4 regions of the Blautia acetica genome follow, and region 4 is predicted to be linked to each of the others. Evidence: riboswitches for the same ligand, from Rfam matches in the RefSeq annotation. Region 4 holds a riboswitch; each other region holds the start of a gene.
The links. A riboswitch is a leader RNA that binds a small molecule or an ion and turns the genes downstream of it on or off. The one in region 4 is predicted to bind thiamine pyrophosphate.
Positions count from the first base shown of each region.

Region 1: linked by a shared signal. The riboswitch ahead of thiS (sulfur carrier protein ThiS) and the one ahead of thiC (phosphomethylpyrimidine synthase ThiC) in region 4 are both predicted to bind thiamine pyrophosphate.
Region 2: linked by a shared signal. The riboswitch ahead of WBS51_RS10700 (thiamine-binding protein) and the one ahead of thiC (phosphomethylpyrimidine synthase ThiC) in region 4 are both predicted to bind thiamine pyrophosphate.
Region 3: linked by a shared signal. The riboswitch ahead of thiD (bifunctional hydroxymethylpyrimidine kinase/phosphomethylpyrimidine kinase) and the one ahead of thiC (phosphomethylpyrimidine synthase ThiC) in region 4 are both predicted to bind thiamine pyrophosphate.

Region 1 covers NZ_JBBEWO010000001.1:109,159-116,939, forward strand. The annotation lists gene WBS51_RS00525 (thiazole synthase) at 1-768, opposite strand, end outside; gene thiF (thiamine biosynthesis protein ThiF) at 805-1,440, opposite strand; gene thiS (sulfur carrier protein ThiS) at 1,440-1,634, opposite strand; TPP riboswitch at 1,745-1,849, opposite strand; gene WBS51_RS00540 (diaminopimelate decarboxylase) at 2,039-3,316, shown strand; tRNA gene WBS51_RS00545 (tRNA-Leu) at 3,404-3,486, shown strand; gene WBS51_RS00550 (DUF6110 family protein) at 3,790-4,113, shown strand; gene WBS51_RS00555 (heavy metal translocating P-type ATPase) at 4,104-6,191, shown strand; gene WBS51_RS00560 (patatin-like phospholipase family protein) at 6,313-7,170, shown strand; gene WBS51_RS00565 (Ppx/GppA phosphatase family protein) at 7,193-7,781, shown strand, end outside.
Region 2 covers NZ_JBBEWO010000015.1:29,143-36,923, reverse strand. The annotation lists gene WBS51_RS10710 (ABC transporter substrate-binding protein) at 1-556, opposite strand, end outside; gene WBS51_RS10705 (ABC transporter permease) at 576-1,340, opposite strand; gene WBS51_RS10700 (thiamine-binding protein) at 1,309-1,605, opposite strand; TPP riboswitch at 1,690-1,801, opposite strand; gene pdxR (MocR-like pyridoxine biosynthesis transcription factor PdxR) at 1,834-3,264, opposite strand; gene WBS51_RS10690 (glutamine--tRNA ligase/YqeY domain fusion protein) at 3,296-4,975, opposite strand; gene WBS51_RS10685 (PaaI family thioesterase) at 5,091-5,537, opposite strand; gene truA (tRNA pseudouridine(38-40) synthase TruA) at 5,550-6,284, opposite strand; gene WBS51_RS10675 (HD-GYP domain-containing protein) at 6,281-7,471, opposite strand; gene WBS51_RS10670 (sensor domain-containing diguanylate cyclase) at 7,419-7,781, opposite strand, start outside.
Region 3 covers NZ_JBBEWO010000002.1:227,460-235,240, reverse strand. The annotation lists gene WBS51_RS02480 (NADH-quinone oxidoreductase subunit NuoE family protein) at 1-403, opposite strand, end outside; gene yaaA (peroxide stress protein YaaA) at 400-1,173, opposite strand; gene WBS51_RS02470 (HAD family hydrolase) at 1,343-2,008, shown strand; gene WBS51_RS02465 (cysteine-rich small domain-containing protein) at 2,112-2,411, opposite strand; gene fliB (flagellin lysine-N-methylase) at 2,442-3,590, opposite strand; gene thiD (bifunctional hydroxymethylpyrimidine kinase/phosphomethylpyrimidine kinase) at 3,660-5,129, opposite strand; TPP riboswitch at 5,179-5,285, opposite strand; gene WBS51_RS02450 (arsenate reductase family protein) at 5,296-5,655, opposite strand; gene WBS51_RS02445 (bacteriohemerythrin) at 5,667-6,089, opposite strand; gene WBS51_RS02440 (GNAT family N-acetyltransferase) at 6,149-6,556, opposite strand; gene WBS51_RS02435 (DUF1284 domain-containing protein) at 6,603-7,031, opposite strand; gene WBS51_RS02430 (biotin transporter BioY) at 7,028-7,582, opposite strand.
Region 4 covers NZ_JBBEWO010000012.1:73,203-80,983, forward strand. The annotation lists gene WBS51_RS09450 (adaptor protein MecA) at 353-1,129, shown strand; gene WBS51_RS09455 (DUF1858 domain-containing protein) at 1,185-1,385, opposite strand; gene WBS51_RS09460 (DUF362 domain-containing protein) at 1,605-1,775, shown strand; gene WBS51_RS09465 (MerR family transcriptional regulator) at 1,866-2,330, opposite strand; TPP riboswitch at 2,445-2,546, shown strand; gene thiC (phosphomethylpyrimidine synthase ThiC) at 2,656-3,963, shown strand; gene dnaB (replicative DNA helicase) at 4,007-5,335, opposite strand; gene rplI (50S ribosomal protein L9) at 5,355-5,801, opposite strand; gene WBS51_RS09485 (DHH family phosphoesterase) at 5,798-7,781, opposite strand, start outside.

The DNA of each region.
Region 1 (7,781 bases), on a different contig from region 4:
ATCGTGAAGAAAACCGGTGAGCGGGTCAGATGCAGAAGCGCCTCTTGTAAGAACTCTGCCAAGTCCTGAAAGGTAGGCTTTTCGTCCGGCTTCAATGGCCTGGCGGAAAGCAGAAGCCATGAGAGGAAGGTCTCCGGCTGTGGCGAGAGCCGTGTTTGCCATAATGGCGGCAGCGCCCATTTCCATGGCTTCACAGGCCTGGGAAGGCCGTCCGATACCGGCGTCTACGATGACAGGCAAATCTATTTCCTGAATGAGAATTTCGATAAAATCCCTGGTGGCCAGTCCTTTGTTGGAACCAATGGGAGAAGCCAGAGGCATAATGGAGACAGCGCCGGCATTAGCCAGGTCCCTGGCGGTATTCAAGTCCGGGTACATGTAAGGCATGACAAGAAAGCCTTCTTTTGCCAGAATTTCCGTGGCTTTTATGGTTTCCTGGTTATCCGGCAGCAGATATTTGGAATCCCGCATAATTTCGATTTTTACAAAGTCTCCGCAGCCCAGTTCTCTTGCCAGACGGGCAATGCGCACTGCTTCTTCGGCATTTCTGGCGCCGCTGGTATTGGGAAGCAGGGTAACGTTTTCAGGAATATAATCCAGAATGTTTTCTTCTTCTTTGGTATTGGCCCGGCGGACAGCCAGAGTGATCAGTTCTGCACCCGCATCCTTTACGGCTGCTTCAATGAGCTTGAGGGAGTATTTCCCGGAGCCGAGAATAAAACGGGAATGAAATTCGCGTCCTCCGAGGATAAGCGTATCGTTGTTCATAAATGTACCTTCTTTCTGTATGTTTGGTGTTGTACCTTAGGGTTCGGTCTGTTCTGCCAGAATCCGCAGTACCATGTGCGCCTCATGGGCGGCGCAGCACATGACCCGGGAGGAGACAAGCCCCAGCCCGCTGCCTGTGTCGCTGCTTTCGTCTCCGCAGAGATAGAAACGGGAAGTAATCCGGCGGGTCCGGACGGAGTTGGCGCTGGAAATTCCGGCCATTCCGGAAGCTGCCACCAGAAATTTTTCCGGCATGGTTTCCAGTACGCGGTTGACCAGCATGGCCTTATTTTCCGCCCGGTCAAAGGCTTCACAGATTATCTGGGCGTTTTGCAGCAATTGTGGGGTATTTTCTTCGGTCATGGTCTCTGTATGCAGTTCTAAAGAAAGATAAGGCACAATTTCCCGGAGATTTTCCGCAAGGGCTTCTGTTTTGTACATGCCTATCTGATGGGCCTTGTACTGCTGGCGGTGGAGATTGGTGATATCCACCCGGTCAAAATCGATGAGAATCAGTCTGCCGATTCCGGCTCTTGCAAGACAGAGGGAAATGTTAGAGCCCAGTCCCCCCAGTCCGCATACGGCCACAGAAGCAGAAGCAAATTTTTGCTGCAAGGTTTGGCCGTGGCGTTCTTCCAGGGCCTTTATCCATTCTTCTTTTGTGGGTATCATCAGCCGCCTCCTACAAAGCTGACAATTTCCAGCACATCGCCGTCTGTCAGCGTGATTTCATTGTATTTTGCTTTGGGAACAATGTGGCCATTGCGTTCCACTGCAATGCGCAGGGGATTGTAATTGGACATTTCCAGATATTCGGACAGCGTTTTGCCGTCCATAGGCAGGGAAGTTCCGTTGATTATTACCATTTTTCACCTCCATCTGGGAGCCTGGCTTGTGGAGAATTGTATATCCGTTTTTAGGAAAACAAAAAGCGGAAAGCTACCAAGTTCGGTAACTTCCCGCTGCATATTTTCACATATGTGGTTCTCAGGCGTCCCTACGTTGGCATTATCCAAATCAGGTTATCGGTCGAAGGTCATACCTTCCTCTCAGCCTGTCATACAAGCTCCCGTCTGTTTTTATTTCGTTCATTATACAACAGGACTGGTAAAATTGCAAAGGTTTTCTGTGGATTTTTGACTGGAATACGTCAATACGTTAAAAAATAAAAAAAGACAGGGGAATGACTTGAAAAGCAAGACACATTTTCGTATAATGAGGTTCGTCAGATAAAAACAGAAAAGCAGAAATCCATTAAGGGAGAATATATATGGAAAAAAAGACATTTGTGACAAAGGAAAAGCTGGAAGAAATTGTAAAGGAATACCCGACCCCTTTTCATTTATATGATGAAAGAGGTATCCGGGAAAATGCGCAGGCCATGAAGGAGGCTTTTGCATGGAACAAAGGGTTTAAAGAATATTTTGCGGTAAAGGCAACACCAAATCCCTTCCTGATTGAGATTTTAAGAGAGTACGGCTTTGGCTGTGACTGTTCTTCTTATACAGAGCTGATGCTCTCCAAAGCCATGGGTTGTGTGGGAGAGGACATTATGTTTTCCTCTAATGACACTCCGGCGGAGGAATTTCAGTATGCCAACGAACTGGGCGCTACCATTAATTTAGATGACATTACCCACATTGCGTACCTGGAAGAAGCCATTGGTACACTGCCGAAGCGTATGAGCTGCCGCTATAATCCGGGCGGAGTTTTTGAGGTTTGCAACGGAATCATGGACAATCCGGGAGAGGCCAAGTACGGCATGACGGAAGCGCAGATTTTTGAGGCTTTCCGGATTCTGAAAAGCAAGGGAGTGGAAGAATTTGGTATTCATGCTTTCCTGGCCAGCAACACAGTGACAAATGAATACTATCCGATGTTGGCAAAGCGCCTCTTTGAACTGGCGGTGCGTCTGGAAAAAGAAACCGGGGCAAAGATCTGCTTCATTAATCTGTCCGGCGGTGTGGGCATTCCCTACAGACCGGAAGAAACACCTAACGATATCCGTGTGATTGGAGAAGGGGTGCGCAGAGTTTATGAAGAAGTGCTCACTCCGGCAGGCATGGGAGATGTGGCTATCTACACCGAGCTGGGGCGCTTTATGATGGGGCCTTACGGCTGTCTGGTGACAAAGGCCATTCACGAGAAACATACCCACAAGGAGTATATTGGAGTGGACGCCTGTGCGGTAAACCTTATGCGCCCGGCTATGTATGGGGCTTATCACCATATTACCGTTATGGGGAAAGAGCATGAGCCGTGTAATTACAAATACGATGTGACAGGTTCCCTGTGTGAAAACAATGATAAGTTTGCAGTGGACAGAATGCTTCCGAAAATTGACAAAGGAGATTTGCTGGTGATTCACGACACTGGTGCCCACGGCTTTGCCATGGGATATAATTACAATGGAAAGCTGAAATCTGCGGAAATTCTGCTGAAAACGGACGGAAGCACCCAGTTAATCCGCAGGGCAGAGACACCGAAGGATTATTTTGCAACCTTTGACTGCTTTGATTTTTATAAGAAGCTGGACTGCAATCAGTAGAATTGGATTAAATGAATTTAAAATTCAAAAAAATGCTTGCAATTTGGAAAGAGTTATGCTAAGATATCTATTGTTCCGTTAGGAAATGCCGGCGTGTCGGAATGGCAGACGAGGCAGACTCAAAATCTGTTGTGGGCAACCACGTATGGGTTCAAGTCCCATTGCCGGCAGTTTTATGAATGAAGGAAAATAGAAAGAGGCTGAAATCCGCTAAAATCAAGGGGTTCAGTCTCTTTCTGTTTTCTGCTATTTTTTCTGACAGATATTGACAAAAAAAACAGTGGGTGGTAGTATTTTGAAATCAAAGGTTGGCTTATGCAACTATCAAAGACCCTTGATTAGAAAATATGTAAAATGGAAAAGGAGTGGAAAAAATGAAGAAGCACAGGTTTTGGGCATGGGCGATGCTTTTCTGCCTTGGAATGACATTTTACACAGGTTACAAGCACAAATAAATACAGGAGGATTTGAAGATGATAAGTACAGAATTAATGAAGAAAGCGGCACTTTTTGCAGGCGGAGTTTTATTTGGAACAGCAGGAGTTAAGATTCTGGGAAGTAAGGACGCGAAAAAAGCTTATGTGCAGGCTACTGCAGCCGTATTAAGAGCAAAAGACTGTGTTATGGATGCGGTGACAACGGTACAGGAAAACGCAGAAGATGTTCTGGCGGAAGCAAATGAAATCAATGCACAGCGCTATGCAGAAGAAGCATGCGCCCAGGAAGACGGTGCGGAAGAAGCTGAAGAAGTAAAAGAAGAGGCTGAAAAAGAACAGGAAGATGCCAAATGCGAATAAAGATTCAGCATGAAATCAGAGGTCGTATTCGTTTTGCCACGCCGAAGAAGAGTCTGACCGTGGAAGAAGCGGATATGCTGCAGTACTATTTGGGCACACTTGAAAATGTGGTTTCTGCAAAGGTGTATGAAAGAACCGGCCATGCAGTGGTTTGCTACAGCGGCAGCAGGAAGGAAGTTATCAAAGGTCTGACAGCGTTTTCTTTTGAGAACCGGGAGCTTCAGGAACTGGTTCCGGAGAACACGGGACGGGAATTGATGAATGTTTATAAGGAAAAGCTTATTGCAAAGCTTGCCGTGCACTATCTCTGCAAGCTGTTTCTTCCGGCACCGCTGGCTGCTGCAAAGGCAGCGGTGCAGTCTCTGCATTTTATGAAAGAAGGCCTTCAATGTCTGAAACGGAGAAAGCTGGAAGTGCCGGTACTGGATGCCGCAGCCATCGGAGTTTCTCTGCTCAGAGGAGATATCAGTACAGCAGGTTCTGTTATGCTGCTTTTGAGTGTAGGAGAAATTCTGGAAGAGTGGACGCATAAAAAATCTGTGGCAGACCTTGCCAGAAGTATGTCTCTGCAGGTTGAAAAAGTATGGGTAAAACAGGGAGAGGCAGAAATCCTTATGGACGCAGGTGAGGTAAAAGAGCATGACGTTATCTGTGTGCATATGGGGAATATGATTCCGCTGGACGGAATTGTAGTAGGCGGAGAGGCTATGGTGAATCAGGCGTCCCTTACAGGAGAAGGTATTCCAGTGAAAAAGGAAGAAGGCGCTTATGTTTATGCCGGAACCGCAGTGGAAGAAGGTGAACTGCTGATTCAGGTGAAAGCGTCTGCCGGCAGTACCCGGTATGAAAAGATTGTTTCCATGATTGAAGAATCAGAAAAACTGAAATCTTCCTTGGAGGGAAAAGCAGCTCATGTGGCAGACAGACTGGTGCCGCTGAGTTTTCTGGGAACGATGGCAACTTATGCCCTTACCCGGAATGTAACCAAGGCTCTGTCTATTCTGATGGTGGATTTTTCCTGTGCATTAAAGCTCTCTATGCCTATTGCAGTTCTGTCTGCCATGAGAGAATGTCAGGATTACCAGATTACTGTGAAGGGAGGAAAATTCCTGGAGGCGGTAGCGGAAGCGGAAACAGTAGTTTTCGATAAAACAGGAACTTTTACCAAGGCAGAACCTACGGTTGCAGAGGTGATTCCTTTCGGAGGAAGAAGCCGGGATGAAATGCTTCGTCTGGCAGCCTGCCTGGAAGAACATTTCCCTCATTCCATTGCCAATGCAGTAGTAGCTCAGGCCCAGAAGGAGGGCCTTGCTCATGAAGAAATGCACACAAAGGTGGACTATGTAGTGGCCCACGGCATTTCCTCGAAGGTGAACGAGCAGCAGGTTTTAATCGGAAGCCATCATTTTATCTTTGAAGATGAAAAATGCAGAATCCCCGAAGGGGAAGAGGAAAATTTCCGGAACCTTCCTATAGGATATTCTCTTTTGTATCTGGCAATTTCCGGTGAACTGGCGGCAGTGCTGTGCATTGAAGATCCGTTAAGGGAAGAGGCCAGAGAGATTGTAGCAGCTTTAAAGGAAACGGGAATCCGAAAAGTCGTAATGATGACCGGAGACAGCGCGGGCACGGCTGCGGCCATTGCCAAAAAGACAGGTGTGGATGCCTTCTATGCAGAGGTTCTGCCGGAAGATAAGGCTTCTTTTGTAGAGCAGGAAAAAGCAGAGGGACGCAAGGTGATTATGGTAGGAGACGGTATCAACGATTCTCCGGCCCTGTCGGCAGCCAACGCAGGGATTGCCGTCAGCGGAGGCGCACAGCTTGCCAGAGAAATTGCAGATATTACAATTTCAGGAGAAGATTTGTACCAGCTGGTAACGCTGAAAAGAATCAGCAACGGTCTGATGAAACGGATTCATAGAAATTACCGTTTTGTTATCGGATTTAATATGGGGCTGATTGCCCTGGGACTTGGCGGAGTTCTTGCACCAGGGACTTCTGCGCTTTTGCACAATCTTTCTACCTTGGGGATTTCTCTGGAAAGTATGACAAATACGTTAGATAAGAAAAGAGAATAGTTTTTATAGACAAAGCGGCGCCAGATATGAGGTCTGGTGTCGTTTTGTTAAATTTATTTAACTTTTGTAATGCCCGGATTCGTGATAAAATAGAAATATGTGAACAGAAAGAAGGGAAAATATGACAGCAAAGTGTAAGGTTGGACTGGTTTTAGAAGGCGGCGGTATGCGAGGCGCATTTACAGCTGGAGTTTTGGATTATTTTCTGGATAAAAACCTGTCTTTTCATACTTGTATCGGGGTGTCTGCAGGAGCCTGCCACGCCTGCAGCTTCCTGTCAAAGCAGAGGCGGCGGGGATTTGAAACCAATACGGATTATTTGGAGGATGAGACTTACTGCAGTTTCAAAAATCTTATGAAAACAGGAGATTTGTTTGGTGTGGATATGTGTTACCGGAAAATTCCGGAAGAATTGAATCCCTATGATTATCAGGCATTTTCCGAAAATCCTACAGAATTTTACGTCGTAGTAACCAACTGCAAAACAGGAGAAGCAGAGTATAAGAAAATTACGGATATGCACAGAGGAATTCATTATGTGCGGGCTTCCAGCTCCCTGCCCCTGCTTTCACGGACGGTCTGGATTAAAAATACGCCGTATCTGGACGGGGGAATTGCAGATTCTATTCCTGTAAAACAATCAGAGAAGCTGGGAAACCATAAGCAGGTAGTGGTGCTGACCCGACAGAGAGGATACCGTAAAGAACCCAATAAAGCCATGCCCGCAGCCTATCTGCGGTATCAAAGAGAGTTTCCCAAGCTGGTGGCGCGTATGAAAAACAGGCATCTGGACTACAATGCAGCCCTTGATTATCTGTATGAGGAAGAAAAGAAGGGAAATGTTTTCCTTATTTGTCCGGAAAAACCTGTGGAAATCGGCAGAATTGAAAAAAATCGGGAAAAATTGGAGCGTCTGTACGAAGAAGGCTACATTGCAGCAGAAAAAATGGGCAGCGCATTGCTTGACTTTATGAAATAACGGCAGAGGAAAGGAGAAATTTATGGGAGTGACAACATTTGCAGCAATAGATGTAGGTTCCTACAATGTCTGTATGGATATTTACGAAATATCCCCAAGAAACGGAATACGGTGTATTAATGAAGTGAGAAGCCGCCTGGAAATCGGCCGGGAAACTTATGGGGAAGGAAAAATCACCTTTGCAACAGCGAAAGAACTGTGCCGCATTCTGAAAGATTTTACAGAAATTATGAAGGAATATCAGGCAGAGGCGTACCGGGCCTGTGCTACCAGCACGCTCCAGGAAGCGAAAAATGTCTGGATTGTGATGGAGCAGGTATATCAGAAAACGGGTATACGGGTGGAAATACTCAGTAATTCAGAGCAGCGCTTTTACGGCTACAAGTCTGTGGCAGCCAAAGAGGCGTCTTTTGCGAAGATGATTCAGAAAGGAACCGCTGTCATGGAAGTGGGCGGAGGAAATGTACAGATTTCTCTTTTTGACAAAGATATGCTGGTCACCACCCAGAATTTTAAGATGGGAAGTTTAAGAATTAAAGAACTTTTGCTGCCGTTGGAAAAAGAAGCTGCTCATTATGAACGTTTGGTGGAAGAACTGGTACATAACCAGA
Region 2 (7,781 bases), on a different contig from region 4:
TCAGTGCGGATACCTCGTCCGTCACTGTGCTTGGAATCAGTTCCACTTTACTGAAATCCCCTCCGTCTTCCTCCACCACGTTTTTCATCATGGCTTTTTCAATGGGAGCGTCCCAGGTGGCATACTTTTTCCCTTCCAGTCCCTTGGGACGGTCCATGCCCTCCCCTTTTCTGGAAATAATACCGGAAGTGTTGTGCTGTACAACAGCAGCTATGGCTGTATTGGGAAGTGCGTCTTCTCCCGCTACCGCCGGTGCCATCGTATCCTGAAAGGAAACACCCAACTGGGCTTTTCCCGATGCCACCAGGGCGTCTGCACCGTCCTCCGGCGGCTGTACGATTTCCACTTCCAGCCCCTCATCTTCAAAGTATCCCTTTTCCTTGGCCACATACAGACCGGTATGGTTGGTATTCGGTGTCCAGTCCAGTACAAAAGTCAGCTTTTCTGTTTTATTTTCTGCTTTCTTCTCTTCTTTCAGAGCGCCGGATTCCCCGCAGCCTGTAAAAGCTGTGAGAACTGCCGCGCACAAAAGCGTCGCAAAATATTTCTTTTTCATGTATCTTTTCTCCTCTGTCTTATTTCACATTTTCCCAGGGCATGGCCTTTTTCTGCAGAATTTCCACCAGCTTCATAAGAATCAGGCTGATAATGGAAATGAGAAAAATCACGGCAAACATTTTGTCATAAGCAAATGCTTTTTTTACCCGTGTCATGTAAACCCCAAGACCGCTGAAGCCTCCCAGCCATTCAGAAATCACAGCGCCTACTACGGAATACGACACGGAAATTCTAAGACTGGCAAAAAAGTGACTCATGGCTCCCGGCAGCTTAATATAACGAAAAATCTGAAACTCTCCTGCCCCCATGGAACGCATGAGATTGATCATATCTTTATCCGCAGACCCAAAACCGTCCAAAAGTCCTACGGTAATAGGAAAAAAAGTCACCACCACAATGAGAATCACCTTTGGCAGCATTTCATATCCAAACCACAGCACCAAAAGGGGCGCAATGGCCACCGTAGGGATGGTCTGGGTCAGAACAATTAAAGGATAAAAGGCTTTGTACAGCTTTTCAAACCGCTCCATGATTACCGCCATGAGAAAACCCACGGCAATACCGCAGGCCAGTCCCAGAGCCGCCTCCAAAAGCGTTACCTTTGCATTTTCCATTAAAAGCCCGAAATCCCCCACAAAAGCCTTCCCCACATCCACCGGGGAGGGCAGCATAAAGTTGGGAATCAGCCCAGCCATGGAAACCGCCTGCCAAAGCACCAGCAGTACAGCCAGAGCCGACACGGTCCAGATTTTACTGGTGGTGTTTTGAGACTTTTCTTTCAATGGTAAGCACATCTCCTTCCGGCTTGTAGCTGACCTTAATATAAGCAGCTACAGACGGCGCTCCTGCCTTCACTGCAATATGCTGACATTCCTTTACAATGTCCATGAGTTCGTCATAGTCTCCCTCAATGGTTGTCTCAAAAGGGCCTACATAATAATTATTTCCCGTACTTTTAATATAGGCAATCACCTCGTCTACAATACGGATTAATTCCTCGTCGTCTTTTGCCTCCGGCAAAGTCTGGATAGCTACGCTTGCGTTCATATTTCCTTCCTCCTTATTCTCTTTCTGTATAAAAAATCCCACCAGGGAGTACCTGATGGGATTCATGTCTGTATCTGAACCTGCAGATTTTACAAAATGCTTCCTACGCCGGCATTATCCGAATCAGGTATGAGGGTCTAAAACGAATGTGGTTTTATTCTCAGCCGGACTTGCTCCAGCTCCCCTTGCAACGTTCAGTTTACTGTATTTATAATTTTCTGTCAATACTTATTCCCAGACCTCTTTCAATTTCCTCATGGCTTTTTCGATTTCTTCTTCGGTCATGCAGGCATAGCCCAGAAGTACCTTTCTTTCCGGTTCTTTTTTTATCTTGCTGCTTTCTATGCCGTATTCCGAGTATCCGTAGACCTGAACACCGGCCGCTTCTGCCCGCAAAACTGCCTCCTCTTCTGTCAGCCCGTTTGTGAATTCCAGTACCAGATGAAGTCCCGCATATTCTCCCGAAAAAGTACAGATATCCCCCATATCCCGCAGAACTTTCACCATTTTGTCATGCTTGCTTTTATAGACAGCCCGCATACGGTTCAAATGCCGCTCATATCCTCCTTCTTTTAAGAATAACTCCAGTATCTTCTGGTCTGCTCTGGACACGGTTACTGAAAAAGGACTTTTCCGCTCTGCATACTGCTCTGCCAGAAACTCCGGCAAAACCATATAGCTGACACGAATGGACGGGGCAATGGATTTGGAAAAAGTTCCCATATAAATCACACGCCCGCCCCTGTCAAATCCCTGCAGAGCCGGAATAGGCTTTCCGCGGTAACGGAACTCGCTGTCGTAATCATCCTCAATGATGTAGCGATTTTCCGCTTCCTCTGCCCAGTCCAGAAGTGCCATACGGCGTTTCAGGGGCATAACCGTGCCTGCGGGAAACTGGTGAGAGGGCATCACATAGGCAATCTGTGCACCGGAATCTTTCAAAGAGGAGATACACATACCGCTTTCGTCCTGCTTCACCGCTTTTACCTCATACCCAATGTGCAGAAAATCGTAATATGCAGTCAGGTAGGTATGGTCTTCCATGGCAATCACACGGTTTTTCCCCAGAATGGTTCCCAGGAGCATCAGCAGATAATCGTTTCCTGCTCCAATTAATATCTGCTCCGGGCGGCACCGCATGCCTCTGGCCTGATACAGATATTCCGCCACTGCGCTGCGAAATCCATATTCTCCCCAGGGATTTCCCAGCTGAAACAGGGTATCGTCATCCTCTGAGAGCACCTGCCTTGCCAGCTTTTTCCAGACATTGTGAGGAAAACCGCCGGGCGCTATGCCGTTTAAAGAAAAATCATAGGCACAGGTTTTCTGTTCTCTCGCTGCCCTTTTAGAGGGATTCTCTTTTTCTGTTTTCCACTCTTCTGTCCTCTTCCTGCCGGGAACGTAGAGGCTGTCTATTTCGCAGATATAGTAGCCTTTGCAGGGAATGGACTCAATATACCCTTCGGATACCAGCTGGTCATAGGCCAAGTCTACGGTGCTTCGGCTCACAGCCAGACATCTGGCAAAGGCTCTGGACGAAGGCAGCTTTTCTCCCGGTATTAAATGCTTCTGCTGCACAGCCCTTTTGATATAGTCACAAATCTGCTCGTAAATCGGCACTTTGCTTTTTGTATCCAGAGGAATTAGTAATTCGTTCACAGGCTCCTCTTTTCGTATAAAATCTTAATCATTACTGATTCAGTTTAAAAGAACTCTTCAGAGACACAATGCGGTTAAATACCGGCGCTCCCGGTTTGCTGTCATGGCAGTCCGCACAGAAAAATCCGTTTCTCACAAACTGGAACCGGTCGTAAGCCTCTGCTTTTCCAAGTTCCGGCTCTACCAGACAGCCTTTGACTACCGTAAGAGAATTCGGATTCAGGTTCAAACTTCCGTCTTCCTTATTGTATACGCCTTTTTCTTCATCTACGATATTCTCATACAGACGGCACTCCGCCTCTACGGCTGTCTCAGCGCAAATCCAGTGAATCGTTCCTTTGACCTTTCTTCCGTCCGGGGAATTTCCGCCTTTGGAGGCCGGGTCATACGTACAGTGGATAACCGTTACATTTCCCTCTTCATCCTTTTCGCAGCCTGTACAGGTCACAAAGTACGCATTCATGAGGCGCACTTCATTGTCCGGATAGAGACGTTTGTATTTCTTTACCGGAACTTCCATAAAGTCTTCTCTTTCAATGTAAAGTTCTCTTCCGAAAGGCACTTTTCTGCTGCCCAGTTCCGGATTTTCCATGTTATTTGGCACTTCCAGGTACTCGATTTCGCCTTCCGGATAGTTGTCAATAACCAGTTTTACCGGGTCTAAAACAGCCATCATACGAGGCGCTTTCATCTTCAAATCTTCGCGGATACAGTATTCCAGCATAGCGTAATCCACAGAACTGTTGGCCTTTGAAACACCGCAGAGCTCTACGAATTTCTGAATGGATTCCGGTGTAAAGCCCCGTCTTCTAAGAGCCGCAATGGATACCAGACGAGGGTCATCCCAGCCGTCTACAATGCCGTCTTCTACCAGCTTTTTGATATAACGTTTTCCTGTCACTACATTGGTCAGATACAGCTTTGCAAATTCAATCTGCTTTGGCGGATGGGGATATTCCAGTTCTGTTACTACCCAGTCATACAAAGGTCTGTGGTCTTCAAATTCCAGGGTACAGATGGAATGGGTCACACCTTCAATGGCATCTTCGATGGGATGTGCAAAATCATACATAGGGTAAATGCACCATTTGTCCCCGGTGTTGTGGTGTGTCATATGCGCCACACGGTAGATAACCGGATCACGCATATTGATATTAGGAGAAGCCATGTCGATTTTGGCGCGAAGTACCTTGCTGCCGTCCTCAAATTCTCCGTTTCTCATTTTTTCAAATAATTCCAGATTTTCCTCCACACTGCGGTTTCTGTAGGGACTTTCCTTGCCCGGCTCTGTCAGGGTTCCTCTGTATTCCCGGATTTCCTCTGCCGTCAAATCACAGACAAAGGCTTTCCCTTTCTTAATCAATTTTACAGCCGCTTCGTACATCTGCTCAAAGTAGTCAGAAGCAAAGTACAGACGGTCTTCCCAGTCTGCGCCCAGCCATTTGATATCTTCCTTGATGGACTCCACAAACTCTACCTTTTCCTTAGTCGGATTGGTGTCGTCAAAACGCATATTGAACTTTCCGTGGTATTTCTGTGCAAGACCATAGTTTAATAAAATAGACTTTGCATGTCCGATATGCAGATAACCATTTGGCTCCGGCGGAAACCTGGTACAAATTTCCTCGTATTTGCCCTCTGCCAGGTCTTTTTCAATCATCTGTTCAATAAAGTTTTTAGAAACGGTTTCTTTTGCTGTTTCTTTTTCCACTTTTTTCTTCCTCCATCTATCGTAATTTCTTCCTTTACAGTCTAAGGACTATAGTACCATAAATTCCCGCTTTTTCAAAGGCTTTGCTTTTATTTTTTTATTTGCATTCAAAATTTCACTCCAGAATCATGAAATTTGCCGTGGCAGTGGCTATGAGATTCCCCGTTTTTTCAGACCGGCATGCTGCAGATACACTGCAGATTCTCCGTCCGGCCCGGTCTGCTTTTGCCGTTACCAGCAGGGCGTCCTGAGCCATGGCAGGGGAGAGATAATTCAGGTTCAGGTTAATGGTAGGAATTTTTTCACTTCCGCTGACGCTGCGCACCGTAACGCCGCAGGTGGTGTCAATAGCCGTGGCTATGAGACCTCCGTGCATGGTTGCCATGTGATTTAATTCCCATCTCTGTACCGGAAAACGAAGGGTTACACTTTTTTTCTCGTAATTGCAGGCATAAAATTCCACCTGCATCCGGCTGTACAAATGATCCGGGTCCTTAGGATAAAGCTGTTCCATGCTCTTACGAATTTCCTGTTCCATTTCCCGGTTTCTGCTGTTTTCCATACTGTCTTCCTCCTAATACCGCACTTCCAGCAGGGTCAGTCCCCTGGCCGGCGCTGTAAATCCCGCCGCTCCTCTGTCGCAGCGTTCCAGAATTTCCATCATTTCCTCTGGCTTTCTCTCTCCTCTTCCCACTTCAATCAGAGTTCCGGTGAGAATTCTTACCATATTATAAAGAAATCCGTCGCCGGTATAGGTCATGCGGATTTCCTGCCCCTCTTCCCGGATTTCGATGTCATATATGGTTCTGACCGAAGTCTTTTTCATCTTTTTATTGGAACAAAAACTTTTAAAATCATGAGTTCCCGTCAAAAATTCCGCCGCCTCTCTCATGGCCGGTACATCCAGATTTTCATGAAGCGGGCACTGGTATTTCCGCTCAAACACATTCTTATGAGAACCTGCAGCAACGCGGTACTGGTACACCTTTTCTCTGGCGTTTAAGCGGCTGTGGAAACGGTCTGCCGCCTGCTTCACCCGGACAATCTCAATATCCTCCGGAAGATACCGGTTGAGATATTCGCAGATTTCCTCACTAGTCTTTTCCGTCTCCATATGCGCATTTGCCACCTGCCCTGCCGCGTGCACCCCTGCATCGGTCCTGCCCGCGCCCTGTATCGTCACCGGAGTCTGGCACATACGGGATAATACCTCTTCGATTTTCCCCTGTATGGTGTTGTCTGTATCTTTCTGCTTCTGCCACCCGCCGTACCGGGTTCCGTCATACTGTATATCCAAACGATAATTCAAGGTTTTTTCTCCCCCTTCTGAATAGCAACTTTCTTTTGCAAAGAATCTGTGTGAACCGGAATGTTTAAGGACTGCATAATATTTTCCGTTGCCGTAAAAATCCGGTCATGGTTTCCCTGACCCTCCTTTTCCAGCGCCTCCAAAATCTCATCCTCCAGTACGAAAAGAGCGTCCAACAACATGGGATTAAACGCCCCGCACTCCCCGTTTGCAATCATCTGTATGGCCTCATGGCTGGAATAGGCTTTTTTATACACTCTCTCACTGGTAAGCGCATCATATACATCTGCAATGGCTACAATCTGAGCATGGAGCGGAATTTCCCCGCCTTTCAAACCGTCCGGATACCCCTTTCCGTCCCAGCGCTCATGATGCCATCTGCAGATATCATAAGCAAATTTTACCAGCGGTTCCTCCTGATACGGTTCTAACCTGCTTACAATATCTGCACCAATAGCCGAATGCGTCTTCATAATCTCATATTCCTCTTCTGTCAGCTTGCCCGGTTTATTCAGTATTTTTTCTGAAATTGCAATTTTTCCCACATCATGCAGCGCCGAGGCCAACGCAATATTGCTGATGTCTTTGCCGGACAAGTTCACCTGATGGGTGGTTTCCGATAAATAACGGCACAAAATTTCCGTAATAATCCGGATATGCAGCACATGCAGCCCACTCTCTCCATTCCGAAACTCTACAATGTTGCTGAAAATGGTCATCATCATATCGCTGTTCTTTTTCCGCTCATAGACCTGCTCTGCCACCATTTCTTCCAGCCGCCGCTTCTTGGCGTAGAGCATCAGTGTATTTTTAATGCGCTGCTGTACCACATAACGGTCAAACGGACGGTGTATATACTCTGTTCCTCCCAGTTCATACACCTTATGCATAAAAGCCAGAGAATCCTCCGATGTAATCATAATGACCGGAATCCTTTTTATCCACTGCTTTTCCTTCATCTCTTTTAAGACTTCCAGGCCATCCTTTTGGGGCATAATAAAATCCAGCAGGATTAACTGAATCTCCAAGTGGTTTTTTTCCAATAAATCAATCGCTTCCTGACCGTCATAAGCTTTTATCAGATTGTAATCTTCTTTCAGCATTTCTGTCAGGATTTCCTGATTGATTTCCATATCATCTACAATCAATATGGTCTCTTTGTATTTCGTTGCCTGTTCTCTTTTCATATTCCTTAAACTGTCCTTTTTCAGCCTTTTTCACTGTATACATTGCTTTATCTGCCCGTTCCAGTAATTCTTCACAACTCCGTCCGTCTTCAGGATACCATGCAATTCCACCGGAAATACAAATGGAGTACTCCTGGTTTTCCTGTAACCGAATCGTTGTATGTTTCAGCCGAACCTGCAGGCGTTCTATATAATGGCGAATTTCTTCTTTGCCGGAACAGCCATAGAAGAAAATACAGAATTCATCGCCCGCAAGACGGCATACCACCGCTGACTGGGGCACGCCCCGTTTCAGACATTCCGCCGCCGT
Region 3 (7,781 bases), on a different contig from region 4:
CTATTTTCATATTAGGAGAAGTTCGGCATTGTTTCATACAGTTCTGAGTTGTCAGGTGCACTTTTTTATCTGCTGAAAGTCCGTCTTTGGCAATTTTTAATTCCTTTTTCACGGTTTCTAAAAGCACCATACTGTTTTTATTTTGGCAGCGTTCTCCCGTGCAGAGAACCAGTTCATGGCTGTAATTTGCTTCTTTCAAATCAGGAATCCTTTTCATAATACAGCTAAATATTACACGCTTTACTCCCAGTTTTTCAGCCGCCATTTCCTGTGCATCTACCGGAATATATCCCTCCACTTCCTGTATTTCCCGCAGCATGGACACAATATTTTCCTGTTCTGCCGCATTACGCTGTGATGCATAATACTCTATAATTTCTCGGATTTCATTTTCATTCTTCACTTCTGCAAACCCTCCTTTTCTTTGATAAATACCATTTCCGAGGCAGTGGAATGAACCGGTTCATATCGGTATCCCAACCCTTGGAATTCTTTGACTTTTTCTACTTCTTCTATCTGGTTTTCCGACAGCCAGCGCACCATTTCGCCTCTGGCTATCTTCGCCTGTGTTCCTTTTACTTTTACTCTTCCTTCTGCCCATTCTCCGAAAATACAGGTAATATACCGGACGTCTTCTCTCACATAAGGTGCTACTGTTTTGCTGTATTCCTTGGATGCCAGATTTAAAATTATCCGTTCTTCCTTTACCAGTTCCCGGTAAATATCTTCTTCCCAAAAATCATACAAATCCCGCTTTTTCCGTGAATTTGAAACCGTTTCCAGTCTTGTCTGCATTTCCAACCGATAGGGAATCACTCCGTCCATAGGTCTTAAAATCCCGTAAAGCCCAGATAAAATCCGCAGGTTCTTTTGTGCATATTCCCACTGGTTTTCTGTAAATACAGAAGGTGCCATATACTGATATTGAATCCCTTCATAAGCCAGTACCGCAGGAGTCAGTCTGGAAGAAAAATTTTGATTTTGCAGTCTGTACCAATTCTGCCGGGCAATTTTCTCATTACATTTCCACAGTTTCTGCAGCGTTTGAAAATCCTTTTCTTTCAGAGTATTCCATAAACATTCTGCCTTTTTTAGATACACCGGCTCTGTAAACTCTACGGGTTCATCTGTCCGAATATTCATCTTCTTTGCCGGAGAAATGATAATCTTCATCTTTTGCAAAACCTCCTGTATATTTGTAAACTGCACATCGTACCATCATTATACCACGTCCCATTTTCAAATCCAACGCTTTTCTGCCCTTGCACCTATTCCTGGATTCTGCTATTCTGAAAGAGAAATAAAATATACCAAAATACCGTTTTTAGAAAGGGGAATTTTTATGATACAGGCTGTCATTTTTGACATGGACGGTGTTTTATTTGACACGGAACAGGTTATGAAAGAAGGATGGCTAAAAGCCGGAAAGGAACTGAATTTTCAACTTACGGAAAAACATCTTGGACAAATGCGGGGCGGTTCCAGCGAACAAAATGCAGCGCTTTTTCAGAAATGGTTTGAAGGAAAAATTGATTACCACCGGGCCAGGAGTATACGTTCCCAATACTTATCCGATTACATAGAAAAGCATTCTGTCCCCGAAAAGAAGGGACTACAGGAAATTGTGACTTATCTGACACAGGAACAGATTCCGTGGGCAGTAGCCACCTCCACCCCCAGAAAGCGTGCCTCTCACTACTGGGAGCTGGCCGATATTGCAAAATTTATGACCGCCTCCGTCTGCGGTGATGAGGTACAGCACAGCAAGCCCAACCCGGAAATTTTTCTGGAAGCTGCCCAAAAACTGCGTATACCGCCTCAAAACTGCCTTATTGTAGAGGACAGCATAAACGGATTGAAAGCGGGCAAAGCTGCAAATGGAGTGACCTGCATGGTGCCTGATTTGACTCCTTACACAGCTGCTTTAGAACCTTTCTGCGATTATGTATGCAAAGATTTGACACAGGTTATTGCTCTAATCTCCTCTCAGAAATTTATAAAATTTTGACAACTACCTCTCTTGCGAATCCGGCAGACTCTAATATGTTAGCCAAACGCCCTTTTATCCGGCAAATGTAAGCGTGCCGGACAAAAGGACGTTTCCCTGTCTGTTATTTATTTTTTTTCGCCAGTTCCATAATCTCGTTATATTTGCTCATAATATACCCGTAATTTTTCCTCTTATGAGGCAGAAGACAGGCGCTGCAATCCTTTATGCCATTGTCCGTATATTTGAAGTTTCCGCCGCATTTACTGCCAAGGGCGTACAGCGGGCAATAGCAGAACAGACAGTTAAAATTTTCCAAATCTTTTGTTTCATGGCAAGGAAAATACTCACAGTTTTTGTGAGCAAAAAAAGAATATTCCTTTCCCTCCCAGTATGGTTTTTCCTGTTTTTTTTCTTCACTCATGGTCTGATACTCCTCTCTTTTTATTTTTTTCTATGCGATATCCGCCATATGCCTGGGACTGTACTGCCCGTTTTCATGGAAAATTTCTTCCAGAAGATTCAAATTTTCATCGGAGTGTTCAATTTCTCTTGCATATTCATAAGCTGTCTGAACAATTTCAGAAAAGGTCAGTCGTTCCTGATTCTGCAGCCATTTTGCGAAACAAAGTTCATCTATCCAGAAGACGCTGAACACAGCCAGAACCATTTTGGTATACACCATATCGTCATAAACAGCGCCGCAGAAATAAGTATAGACAAAAAATATAAGAATCTGTTCCTGATAAATTTCCCAGTTTTCCCTTTCCTTTTCTTCTATGTACTGCAGAAATTTTCCACGCTTTTTCTCATAAGAAGACCTTCCTTCTCCGTATAATTCAGCTTCCAGACAGGACAGGTTTCCCTCCCATTCCGTGCGCAGCACTTCCAGTCTGCGCAAGTCTTTCAGCATAAACTGCATACTCTCAAAACGAATTTCTGAACGTTTTTCAGGTTTTCTATCTTTTATTTTCTTATCTGCTTTCTGCAGTTCTTCCGCAAAATCCACTTCAAAAAGTATGCCTTCTTCCAAAGCATTCTGGAAGAGCTGTGTTATGTGCAGACATAGGAAAACTCGCTTTCTGATACTGTATTTCCGATTTTGAAGGATTTGAAAAAGATACGTTCGCACCTCTTCCAGCTTTCCGAAAAGCAGAAAATCAAAGTCTTCATAATCTTCCTCTATTTCTTCCAAATCGTCCTCTTCTTCCAGAAATTCCACTCTGGATTTGCAGCCCAGAATCATTTCTGCTGCCACAGGACAGGAAAGAGACAGGGACAGCTCCCGCAGGTTTTCAAATTCCTCTGTGTGCCTTGGATACTGCCTGCAGGTTTCGCACAGTGAGGAGGGGCCCAGTTTCCTATAGATATCGCACAAATTCTTTTCATTTAAAAAGCTGCAGCGCTTTTCATACTGCTCAAAGGCTCCCACAGACCAATCAATAGAGTTCAGAAGACGGATACCGAAATCTCCCTTCACCCGACTGTAGGTTTCCAGAGATTCCTCATCTATGAATATCTGCCAGCCTGCACAGCAGGTATCCGGACATTTGTCAGCCGTGCAGACAAAATCCTGATAATAGTGGGGTTTTCTGTAATACATAGTGAAAATGTTCCTTTCTGCTTTTCTCGTAGTATTCTCAAAAAAGAATACCACTGCCCCACCCCTTTTTCAAGTTTCCTTCATGTATTTCTCAAAAATATTTTCCACATTTTCTTTTCTCAACGCATACATATGATTCAGCGGCCCGCTGCCGTTTCCCAGGTTCAACTGTGCCCGCAAGGCTCCGGTAATGTATGCTTTTGCCCTTCTGACGCTCTCCGGCACATCATAACCTTTTGCCAGATTACAGGCTATGGCAGAAGACAGCGTGCAGCCAGTGCCGTGTGTATTGGGATTTTCCACTTTTTCTCCTGGATACCAGATAAATTTTCCTTCAAAATACAACAAATCATCTGCCGTCTCCTTTAAATGTCCGCCCTTTAAGAGCACAGCTCCCTCCATGCCCTCTCCAATGATTTGCGCCGCTTTTTCCATATCTTTTCCTGTATGAATGTTCATTCCTGTCAGAATTTCCGCCTCTAAGAGATTGGGGGTCACCACATCAGCCAGCGGAAACAGTTCTGCCTTTATTGCCTTCTCTGCCTCTTTCTGCATAAGAGTTCCCCCACTGGTAGCTGACATGACCGGATCCGCCACAATATTTTCGGCTTCATATTCCCGCAGTTTTTCTGCAATGGCATGGATAATCTGGCTGTCTGAAACCATACCGATTTTCACAGCATCCGGACAGATATCCTGGAAAATACAGTCCAGCTGCTTTGCCACAAATTCCGGCGGTACGTTCTGAACCCCGTAAACTCCGGTAGTGTTTTGTGCAGTCAGGGCAGTAATGGCTGTCATGGCATACAGACCGTGTGCAGTAATGGTTTTTATATCGGCCTGGATACCTGCTCCGCCGCTGGAATCTGAACCTGCAATGCTCAGAACTTTTTTCATACTCCTTGCCGTCATTTCTTCTGAAAGTTCCCGCAGCCGCCTGCAGGCCTCTTTTATATTTTTCTGTCCGTAAATCCCGGAAACCACAGCAACACCGGAAACGCCGCTGCCTTTTAATTCCATCAGATTACTTTCTTTCACGCCTCCGATAGCTACCACCGGAATGGAAACGGCCCGGCAAATGGCCTGCAGCTCTTCTCTTGCAACAGGCTTTGCGTCCTTCTTGGTAGAAGTTCCAAATACAGCTCCCACGCCCAGATAGTCTGCACCCAGAGCTTCTGCTTTTCTGGCATCCTCCACAGTCCGGCAGGACACACCAATGAGTTTATCCGGCCCCAGTATTTCTCTGGCTTCCAAAAGCCCCATGTCCTTCTGCCCCAGATGAACACCGTCCGCCTGCACCTTCCTGGCAATTTCCACGTTATCATTAATCACAAAGGGAACTTTGTATTTTGCTGCTAACTGCCGGATTTTTACGGCTTCTTTGAAAAATTCTTCTTCTGCTAAATGTTTTTCCCTCAGCTGCAAAAAGGTAACTCCTCCTTCCAGAGATTCTTCCACCTGTTCTTCAAAAGACTTTTCTCCCACCCAGGTTCTGTCTGTCACTGCATAAAGCTGCATATCTTCTTTTTTACATTTCATGTCTTTTCCTTTCTTTCGGAGACGTAAAAACCGGGAAACGTCAGCACGTCTCCCGGTTTTCACATCTCCCTACGCTGGCATTACCCATATCAGGTTAAAGGGTCGAAGTTTGAGCACTTCCTCTCAGCCCGCCTACGGGCTCCCCTGACTGCATATGAAATTGTTTTTATGCATTTTCCAGCTTTTCTGTCCATTCTTTCTCCTTAAAGCCGGGAAGTGCAAAATCTTCGCCCACCAGAATCGGACGCTTCACCAGCATCCCATCTGTGGACAGAAGTTCCAACTGCTCTTCTTCTGTCATGGAAGGCAGTTTGTCTTTTAAATGAAGTTCTTTGTACTTATTCCCGCTGGTATTAAAAAATCTCTTTAAAGGAAGTCCGCTTTTTTCATACCATTCTCTTAATTCTTCCTTGGAAGGTCTGTCCTCCACAATATGGCGCTCTGAAAATTCCGGATTTCTCTCTTTCAGCCATTTTTTTGCTTTCTGGCAGGTGGTACATTTTGGATATTCCACAAATAATAACATAATTTTGATCCTTATAATCTCTCTGCATTCGATGCCATGAATTTGTACTCCGCTACAGAACGGTCAAAGCCTTTGATGTGGTCAAAGAGCCAGTCCACAACATTTTTCTGTACCTGTGCAACAAAAGCTTCTGTAGGACCTTCTTCCTCTTCCAGCATTTCCTGTAATTCTTTTACTGCTTTTTTGAATTCCGCATGTTTTTCCTTATGTTCTTTGATACCCGGATATTCCATTTCTTCCTGCAGTTTCTCCTCTGCACTAAAGTGAAATTCTGTATAGTCCAACAGGTAATCCAGCATTTTTACTGCTTTAATTTTACCCTGTCCGTCTTCACAGCTTTCCAGAAGCTGGTTAATTCTGCCAATCAGTTCTTTATGCTGAGAATCTATCATCTCATTTCCTGTTACTAATGTTTCATCAAATTCTGCTCTCATAGTCTTAAACCTCCTCTGTGATTAGCTATAGTGTACCACATTTTTTCCGGTTTTCCAATCTAAATTTCCTTTTCCAGAATCACTTTCTGACACCGAAGTCCATAATTTCTGTAAAATTCCAATACCGATTGATTGAAATTCCACGCTGTCAGTTCCAGTTTAAAAATATTCCTGCGTCTGGCTTCCGCTTCTGCCTCTATAAGCAGCAGTTTTCCGATACCCCGGTTTCTATATTTTTCGTCCACGCAAATTGCCTCCACATAGGCTCTCTGCCTTTTTCTGGTAATACTGCCTCCTCCGGCTGTATGATACTTTATCTCACACATGCCCACCATTTTTCCGCTTACGCTGGCTGCCAAAAACAGGATTTCCGGGTTAGCCATGTCTTCTGCAAACTGCTCCAATGTATAAAAATGCTGCACATCTTTATAAATATCCGGTCTGGCCTGGCTGTGCAAATCATGCACCTGCTACATAAATCCCGCGATTTCTCTGTAGTCCTCTTTCTCCGCCTTACGAATCTTTGGCTGTTCCTTCGTATCCTCCATATCTCTCCTGCTCCTTCCTCCTGCAAATTTCACCCCACTGGCAATGCCCGCAGATTCCCTCCCGTCTGCCTGGCTTCAGAATACTCTTCTCCACCAAATGAAAAAACTCTTCCCAGGAAATGACACAATTTTCTTCCAGTCCACATGCAAGCAGCACCTTTCGGTCATATTCTTCCACTTTATCCTGGCTAATGCAGATATCTTCCCTTAAATTTGGACATTTCTTACATAGAATATCCCCTGTTGTCACAATTTGCAAGATTGGATTCTGCTCCATGCCTGCCAGAACGTTTTCCATATGCGCTGTAAATCCGTCACTATACCCTTTTCCCTCAAAAAAAGCAAGGCACATACCATGATGTGCCCGCAATCTGAGAAGCCTTTCTTCTCTCATCTTCTGATAACGCCTCCCAGTCTCTTTGTCAAAACCATTGCCAACAAAATTTTCAGCAAATCCGGAATAATAAAAGGAATGACACACCAGCCTAATACTGCGCCGATTCCCACTGGACCTGTCTGGCTGGTATACACGACCAGAAACCACAGAGTTCCTACGGTATAGCAGGCCAACAGTCCTGCAAGCATGGAAAAGAACAGCGCTGCCTTTCCTCTTCCGAAGAATTTTTCCATCCCCCACATCACCAGTGCAGAAACCAGAAATCCCACAATATATCCTCCGGTAGTTCCTGCCAGAACTCCAATTCCTCCTGTAAATCCTGCAAACACCGGAATTCCTATGATGCCAAGCAATATGTAAATCAAAACCGCCATGCTGCCTCTTCTTCCGCCTAAAATTCCCACAGCAGTAAAAACTCCCATAGTCTGCAGTGTAAATGGCACCGCCGCCGGAATGGAAATCCAGGAGCATACTGCAATTAATACTGCAAAAATACTCACATAAACCAAATCTTGTGTCTTATTTCGTTCCCCTGCTATTGTTGTCATATTCTTTTTCCTTTCCTGTTGCTGTTTTTCAATTTTTCTTCCTACACTTTACCATAGGGTAGCAATAATTGTCAACCTTATTATACTTTTAAGTTTACAATATACTTTTTGTTTACAATAAATGTGGCACAAAACAGCTATGGAAAAGAAAATAGGAAAAGCATTTTCATTCTCCATATGGTTTCGTGCCACATCTTCC
Region 4 (7,781 bases):
TGCTTCTTCTTTTTTTCCGCACAAAACGCCTCATTCAGTTACAAACAGATAAAGAAAGACTCCCCGTATGTTCTGGTATAAGTGGAAATTTGCAGTGATACAGAATGTATCCGCCTGCTGCAGCAGAATGCTGCATTTCTTGAATCATAAAATCTGCCGAACATGAAAAGACTACCTGAGTTTCACTCCTTCCTGTAAAATTTACAGGGCAGTCTTCTCTATCTGTTCCCTATTATAGCATCTGTACGGTAAATTAGCAAGTATTTCTTCTTTACAATCCGACGGTGCATAGTATATAATATAAAAGGAAAAATAGCATCTTTAGATAAATAACCAGACAGGATGTGATGTTATGAAAATAGAAAAAATAAATGAAAATCAAATACGCTGCACACTTACCAGAGCTGATTTGGAAGAGCGGCATATTCGTTTAAGCGAACTGGCTTACGGAAGTGAAAATGCCAAAAGTCTCTTTCGCGATATGATGCAGCAGGCTAACCTGGAATTTGGCTTTGAAGCAGACAATACCCCTCTGATGATTGAGGCCATTCCCGTATCTGCAGACAGCATTATTTTAATTATTTCCAAGGTAGACGACCCAGAAGAACTGGATACACGTTTTTCCAAATTTACTCCTCTGGGCAATTCCGGAACATCGTCTGAGGAAGCCCCTCCGGTGGAAGTAGAAGGTGCAGACGATATTCTGGGTATTTTCCAGAAAATTTATGAGGCAAAATCCAGAGCCATGGAACGCAAAAAGAAAGAAAGAAATTCTGAAGAAACTACAAAAGAGACAAAAAAGACTGAGATTTCTGAGGAAACTCCGGTTTCCGTAAATTTAATGCGCGAGTACACATTCCGGAATCTGGATACTGTCATTGAAGCCGCTCACGGACTGAATAATTTTTTCCAAGGTTTCAGCGCTTTGTATAAAAACGAAAAGGACGGTACCTATTCACTGATACTGCGTCAGGAGAAAACCCTGCCGGAAGATTTCAACAAAGTATGCAACATACTTTCCGAATATGGAAGCGGTACCTCTTTCTCCCCGGCCAAGCAGGCTTATCTGGAGGAGCACGGCGGTTGCATGATTCCGCAAAATGCACTGACACAGCTGACAAAAATCTAAGATGCAAGCAAAAAACCTCCGCAGCAGAATCTCTGCCCGGAGGTTTTTCACATTTTTATTTATTTTCCAGAAAATCGTTAATCTGAGCAACTAACATATTTCCGTCAATTCCGTGAACCATAGCTGCTTCTGCCAGTGATTCTCCCTGTGCGGAAGGACAGCCGATGCAGTGCATGCCTGCTCTCATAAGAATCGGCACAATATTTTCATCTAAACGAAGCAGTTCACCAATTGTCATATCTGGTGTTACTTTCATGGGTAATTCCTCCTTAAAATTTTCTATTATCTTATTATAATCTCTTTTCTCATTATATTCAACTGTTTTTCTCCATTTTACGCTTCCCTTTTTTCCCCTGTATGCACAAAAAAATCCTGCTATGTTTCTAAATTAAGACTTGTATTATAGAAATAAATATATTAGAATAACCCTAAGAACTGAATCGCAAGGTTCAGAATATATAAGGAGGGTACAATCATGGCATACGTTATTACAGATGAATGTGTAAGCTGCGGAACATGCGCTGGTGAATGTCCAGTGGAAGCTATTTCCGAAGGTGATGACAAATACGTTATCGACGCTGATACATGCGTTGACTGCGGAACATGCGCTGGTGTTTGTCCTACAGAAGCTATCGTAGAAGGCTAAGATTTACATAATACAGAAACATCTATGATGTTTTGTATCATGAAGCGTATACGAAGAGGCAGGAATTTTCGTGATTCCTGCCTCTTCGTTTTATTTTTTCTGAAAAAACCGTTTCTTTTTCTGCCCTTCCTTCTCCACAGCCGCTGCCGCTTCCCGCCTGTACTGCTGGCAGCTGCGGATTCGCTCATCCAGTCTTTTATACCTCTCTTCCCCGGAATTTTTTTCCTGAAGCCTGTCCGTTACAAGTTTACTGATAATTTCCATAAATTCCCTTGATACGGAAAGGGTCGCCGTTCTATGTTCAGGTTGTTTTTTCTCTGCCTGATTTTTATAAAAAAGGGTTGTCAGTTCTCCTATTTCTTTCAGTGCATACCCTTTTTTCTTTAGTTCTCTAATACTCAGAAAAACCTGAATATCCCATCGGGTGTAGTATCTGTGTCCCATTTCGTTTCTTCCAATCGGAAGGCACAGTTCTTCTTCCCAGTACCTGAGCACATGGGATTGAATTCCCAGAAAGTGAACTGCCTCCGAAACCGAATAAATGGCCTTCTGCATATACTGACCCCTTTCTTTGTTTCTCCTAATTATTATAACAAACCCCTGTTAAATTGCAAGAAAATACGTTCGACAAAAACTGTTGACAACTACTTAAAGCGGTGCTAAACTGATAAAAAATAACCAGGGAGCCCCATGGGCTGAGAGGAAGTTTGGCTTCGACCTGTATTACCTGATTTGGATTATGCCAACGTAGGGAGTTTACACATACTGATTTTATATGTCTGTGCATCCTTTCGGCACAGACTTTTTCTTTTTTGTGGAAAATGGCTGTGCCGCAGGTTCGGATTCTCTGGTTTAAAAAATAAAAGATTGGAGAAAACCTATGACTTACACTACACAAATGCATGCCGCAAGGCAGGGTATCATCACAAAGGAAATGGAACTTGTTGCCGAAAAGGAAGGTATCTCTCCCGAAGAACTGCGTCAGTACATGGCAGAGGGAAAAGCCGTCATTCCGGCCAACAAACTGCACAAATGTCTAAATCCCAACGGCGTGGGCTCTATGCTGAAAACGAAAATCAATGTGAATCTGGGAACTTCAAGGGACTGGAAAGACGTTGATATGGAATTGCAGAAGGTACAAAGCGCCGTGGAAATGGGTGCAGAATCCATTATGGATTTAAGTTCTTACGGGGATACCAGAAAGTTCCGCCGGAAGCTGACTCAGGAGTGCCCTGCCATTATTGGAACTGTACCGATTTATGACGCTGTGGTTTACTACCATAAACCATTAAAAGACATCACCACACAGGAATGGCTGGATATTGTAGAAATGCATGCCAAAGACGGCGTGGACTTTATGACTATTCATGTGGGTATCAATAAAAGCACTGCCTGCCGTTTCAAAGAAAACAAGCGGCTTACCAACATTGTTTCCAGAGGGGGCTCTATTATCTTTGCCTGGATGGAAATGACCGGACTGGAAAATCCGTTTTATGAACACTATGACTGGATTCTGGATATCTGTCAAAAATACGATGTGACTTTAAGCTTGGGAGATGCCTGCCGTCCCGGCTGTATCGCAGATGCCGGGGACATTTCCCAGATAGAAGAACTGGTGACACTGGGCGAGTTAACCCGACGGGCCTGGGAAAAGAATGTACAGGTCATTATCGAGGGGCCGGGGCACATGCCTTTAAATCAGATTGAAGCCAATATGAAAATCCAGCAGACCGTATGTCAGGGTGCACCTTTTTATGTACTGGGTCCTCTGGTGACAGACATTGCACCGGGATATGACCACATTACAGCTGCCATAGGCGGCGCTGTAGCAGCTTCCCACGGTGCATCTTTCCTGTGCTATGTCACTCCCGCAGAACATCTGCGTCTGCCGGACGAACAGGACGTAAAAGAAGGGATTATCGCTTCTAAAATAGCGGCCCATGCTGCGGACATTGCCAAAGGAATCCATGGGGCTTCTGACTGGGATTATGCCATGAGCACGGCTCGAAAAAGGCTGGACTGGGAAGAAATGTTCCGGCTCAGTATGGACCCGGAAAAAGCCAGACGCTACCGGGCAGAGGCCAAACCGGAAAAAGAAGATACCTGCAGTATGTGCGGAAACTTCTGCGCTGTAAAAAATATGAACCGGATTCTGGAAGGGGAAATTGTCAGCATCTATGACGAGTGATACCGGATATTCCAAGAGGCAGCCGCATGAAAGCGGCTGCCTCTTATTTTTTCATATTCACAAATTTCGTATAATTCGGCATCCAAACCAGATTTACGGTACCAATAGGACCATTTCTCTGTTTTGCAATGATGATTTCCGCAATGTTTTTGTTCTCGGAATCTTTATTATAATAATCATCACGATAAATAAACATAACCACGTCCGCATCCTGCTCAATGGCCCCTGACTCTCGCAAGTCTGAAAGCATGGGTCTGTGGTCGGGACGCTGCTCTACTGCACGGCTCAACTGGGAAAGAGCCACCACCGGTACATGCAGTTCTCTTGCCAGTGCCTTTAGAGAACGGGAAATCTCTGAAATTTCCTGCTGTCTGGACTCGCTTCTTCCGCTCCCCGTCATCAGCTGCAGGTAGTCGATAAAGATAATGCCCAGATTGTGTTCCATCTTATATTTTCTGCACTTGGAACGCAGTTCCGAGATAGAAATACCAGGTTTATCATCAATAATCAGGTTTGATTTTCCGATAATATTGGCGCCTTCAATCAGCTTCGCCCATTCCTCGTCTTCCAGATTACCGGTTCGAATATTCTGGGAATCCACCTTGGATTCCAGAGCCAGGAGACGGTTTACCAACTGCTCCTTTGACATTTCCAGACTGAATATAGCCGTTGTCACATCGCTGTGAAAGGCCATATACTGGGCAATATTCAATACAAAAGCCGTTTTTCCCATAGAAGGTCTGGCCGCCACCAGAATCAAATCCGAAGGCTGAAATCCCGACATCTTATAATCCAAATCGATAAAACCTGTGGGAATACCGGTAACGCTGCCCTGGGTTCTGGAAGCCTTCTCGATTTTTTCAATGGCGTTTAACACCACCTGGCGGATAGGCACAAACTCTTCACTTCCCCTATTCTGCACCAAGTCAAAGATTTTTTTCTCCGTCACTTCCAGAATGTCCTGAGTCTTCTCTTTGCCCAGATAGCAGGCATTGCTGATTTCCTCTGTGGTCTTAATCAGTTTCCGTAGCATGGATTTCTCTGCTACGATTTCGGCATAGTATTTTACATTGGCTGAGGTGGGAACTGCTGCCAGCAAATCCCGGACAAATTCCATGCTGGAAATTTCCGGCGGCAAATCCTTTTCTTTCAGTCTCTCCTGCAATGTTACAAGGTCAACTGCTTTTCCCTCGTCATGAAGCTCCACCATGGCCTCAAACACGATACCATACTGCTGCTGGTAAAAATCCGCCCCTGTAATCATCTCCGACGCCTCTACAATAGCGTCTCTGCTCATAATCATAGAGCCGATGACCGACTGTTCTGCCTCCATACTGTGGGGCAGGATTCTCTTAATCAGTGCTTCTTCCATTTCGGCGGGAACTCCCTTCTTACGCTTCTTTTACTACAACTTTCAAGTCTGCAGTCACCTGTGGATGCAGTTTTACCGGAACCAGTGTGGTGCCTAATTCCCGGATTGGATTTGCAAGCTGCATTTTCTTCTTGTCAATGTCATAACCAAGCTGCGCTTTGGCTGCTTCGGAAATTTCCTTTGTAGAAACAGAACCGAAGGTTCTGCCGTTTTCTCCCACCTTAATGCTTACCATCACCTGTTTGGTTTCCAGTTCTGTCTTAAACTGTTTTGCCGCTTCCAGATTTTCTTTTGCCACTTTGTCTTCGTGTGCTTTCTGAAGCTTCAAATCATTGATATTCTTCGGGGTTGCCTCTACGCCTAACTTTTTGGGAAACAGCATGTTTCTTGCGTATCCGTCGCTTACATTTACCATCTGTCCTTTTTTGCCCAAAGATTTTACGTCTTCAATCAGTATTACTTTCATACTTCTATGTCTCCTTCTTTCATCATCTGGTCAAGTGTTGCTTTTAACTGCCGGATTGCTTCTTCCACAGTTACACCCGGAAGCTGGGCACCTGCCATATTAATATGGCCGCCGCCACCCATTTTCTCCATAATCAGCTGCACATTGACTTCATCAATAGCCCTGGCACTGATAAAAATTTTGCCCTGATAATCCGTCAGCACGAAGGTTGCCTTAATGCTGTCCACATTCAGCAGTTCATTGGCCGCCTGGGAAGCCACTACGGTGGGACTATCAATACCCTCACTGGGGCATACGGCAATGGCAAAACAGGTTTTATACGTCTCTACATGGCGAATGGCTTCTGCCTTAGCCCTGTAAGATTTCACATCATCGCGGAACATTTTGCGCACTCTGGTTACATCAGCCCCGCATCTTCGCAGGAACGCTGCAGCCTCAAAGGTACGCACACCGGTCTTTGCCGTAAAGTTATTGGTGTCAATAATAATGCCTGAATACAACGCGTCTGCTTCAATATTGTAAATCCTGATATCATCAGAAAAATACTGCAGAATCTCTGCTACCATTTCACAGGCCGAAGACGCGTAAGGCTCAATATAGGACAGCACTGCATTCTGAATCACTTCGCTGCCCTGACGGTGGTGGTCAAGCACCACAATGGTCTTGGTCTTATGCAGAAGTTCTTCGCATTCTGTATAACTCGGCTTATTGGTATCTACCACCACAACGACTGTATTGTTATCCACAATTTCTTTTGCTTCATCGCTGTCTATAAACATATGCTCATCATAATCCGGATTTTTCAGGAAATTTTCCATAATCGGACGCACTGACATGGTGGGATGATTTACCACAATGTGAGCTTTTTTGTTCAGAGATTTTGCCGCCCTGTAGATACCGATACCTGCACCGATAGAGTCCACATCGGAAATCTTGTGTCCCATGACTACAACCTTATCCTTGCTGACCATAAATTCCCGGAGAGCATGGGCTTTCACCCGGGCTTTTACCCTGGTATTTTTACCCATTTGCTGGGATTTGCCGCCGTAATATGTCATCTGGTCCCTATCTTTGATAACCACCTGGTCACCGCCGCGGCCCAATGCCAAATCAATAGCGATACGGGAATATTCATAATTCTGGGCATAAGTAGGTGCATTGATACCGATTCCGATACTAATAGTAACGGCCATATCATTTCCGATATTAACCGTTTTCACCTCTTCCAGAATGTTAAAACGTTTTTGCTTTAACTCTTCCAGAGAACGCTGACGCATAACCAGAATGAATTTATCCTTCTCCAGCTTCTTAATGAGTCCATCCACATCGCTGAAATATTTGTTCAGCTTTCGCTCAATAAGCGCTACCAGAAGAGAACGTCTGACTTCCTCTACACTGTTCAGCGCTTCTTCATAATTATCCAGATACAAAAGCCCTGTTACCAGCTTTTCGTCTTCCTTCTGGCGAATGTACTGATTCAGTTCTGTCTCATCAAAGAAATAGCAGGCAATCAAATCACTGCCTTCCTCAATTTCCAGCAGACCAGACTCCTCCAGCAGCTTTTTCATGGAAATCCGGCGCATAACCGCCTTATAATCTCTTTTCTCAAACTGAAAAGCAATTTCTGCATCCTCTTCTTTCGGAAGTTTTTCCTGCGTGATTTCCGGAAACAGACTGCTGATAGCCTTACGGTATCTCCTGTTCTTCCCTGTCAGTTTTGCAAATTCTTCATTCAGCCATAAAATTTTTCCCTTATAATCCAAAAGGGCATAGGGTACAATAAATTCATTCAACAAAGTTTTCTGTACCTGCCCGTACTGAGTCGCAAAGGAAATCAACTCACTCATAATCGTAGCTCTGCTGTGGAAATACATGAAAACCGCAATGAGCATATAGACTGCAAGGAATCCTGTCACCAGTGCCCCGGCTTTTACATTCACGGTAAATACCAGTATATCCATGACCAGCAGCACTATGGTC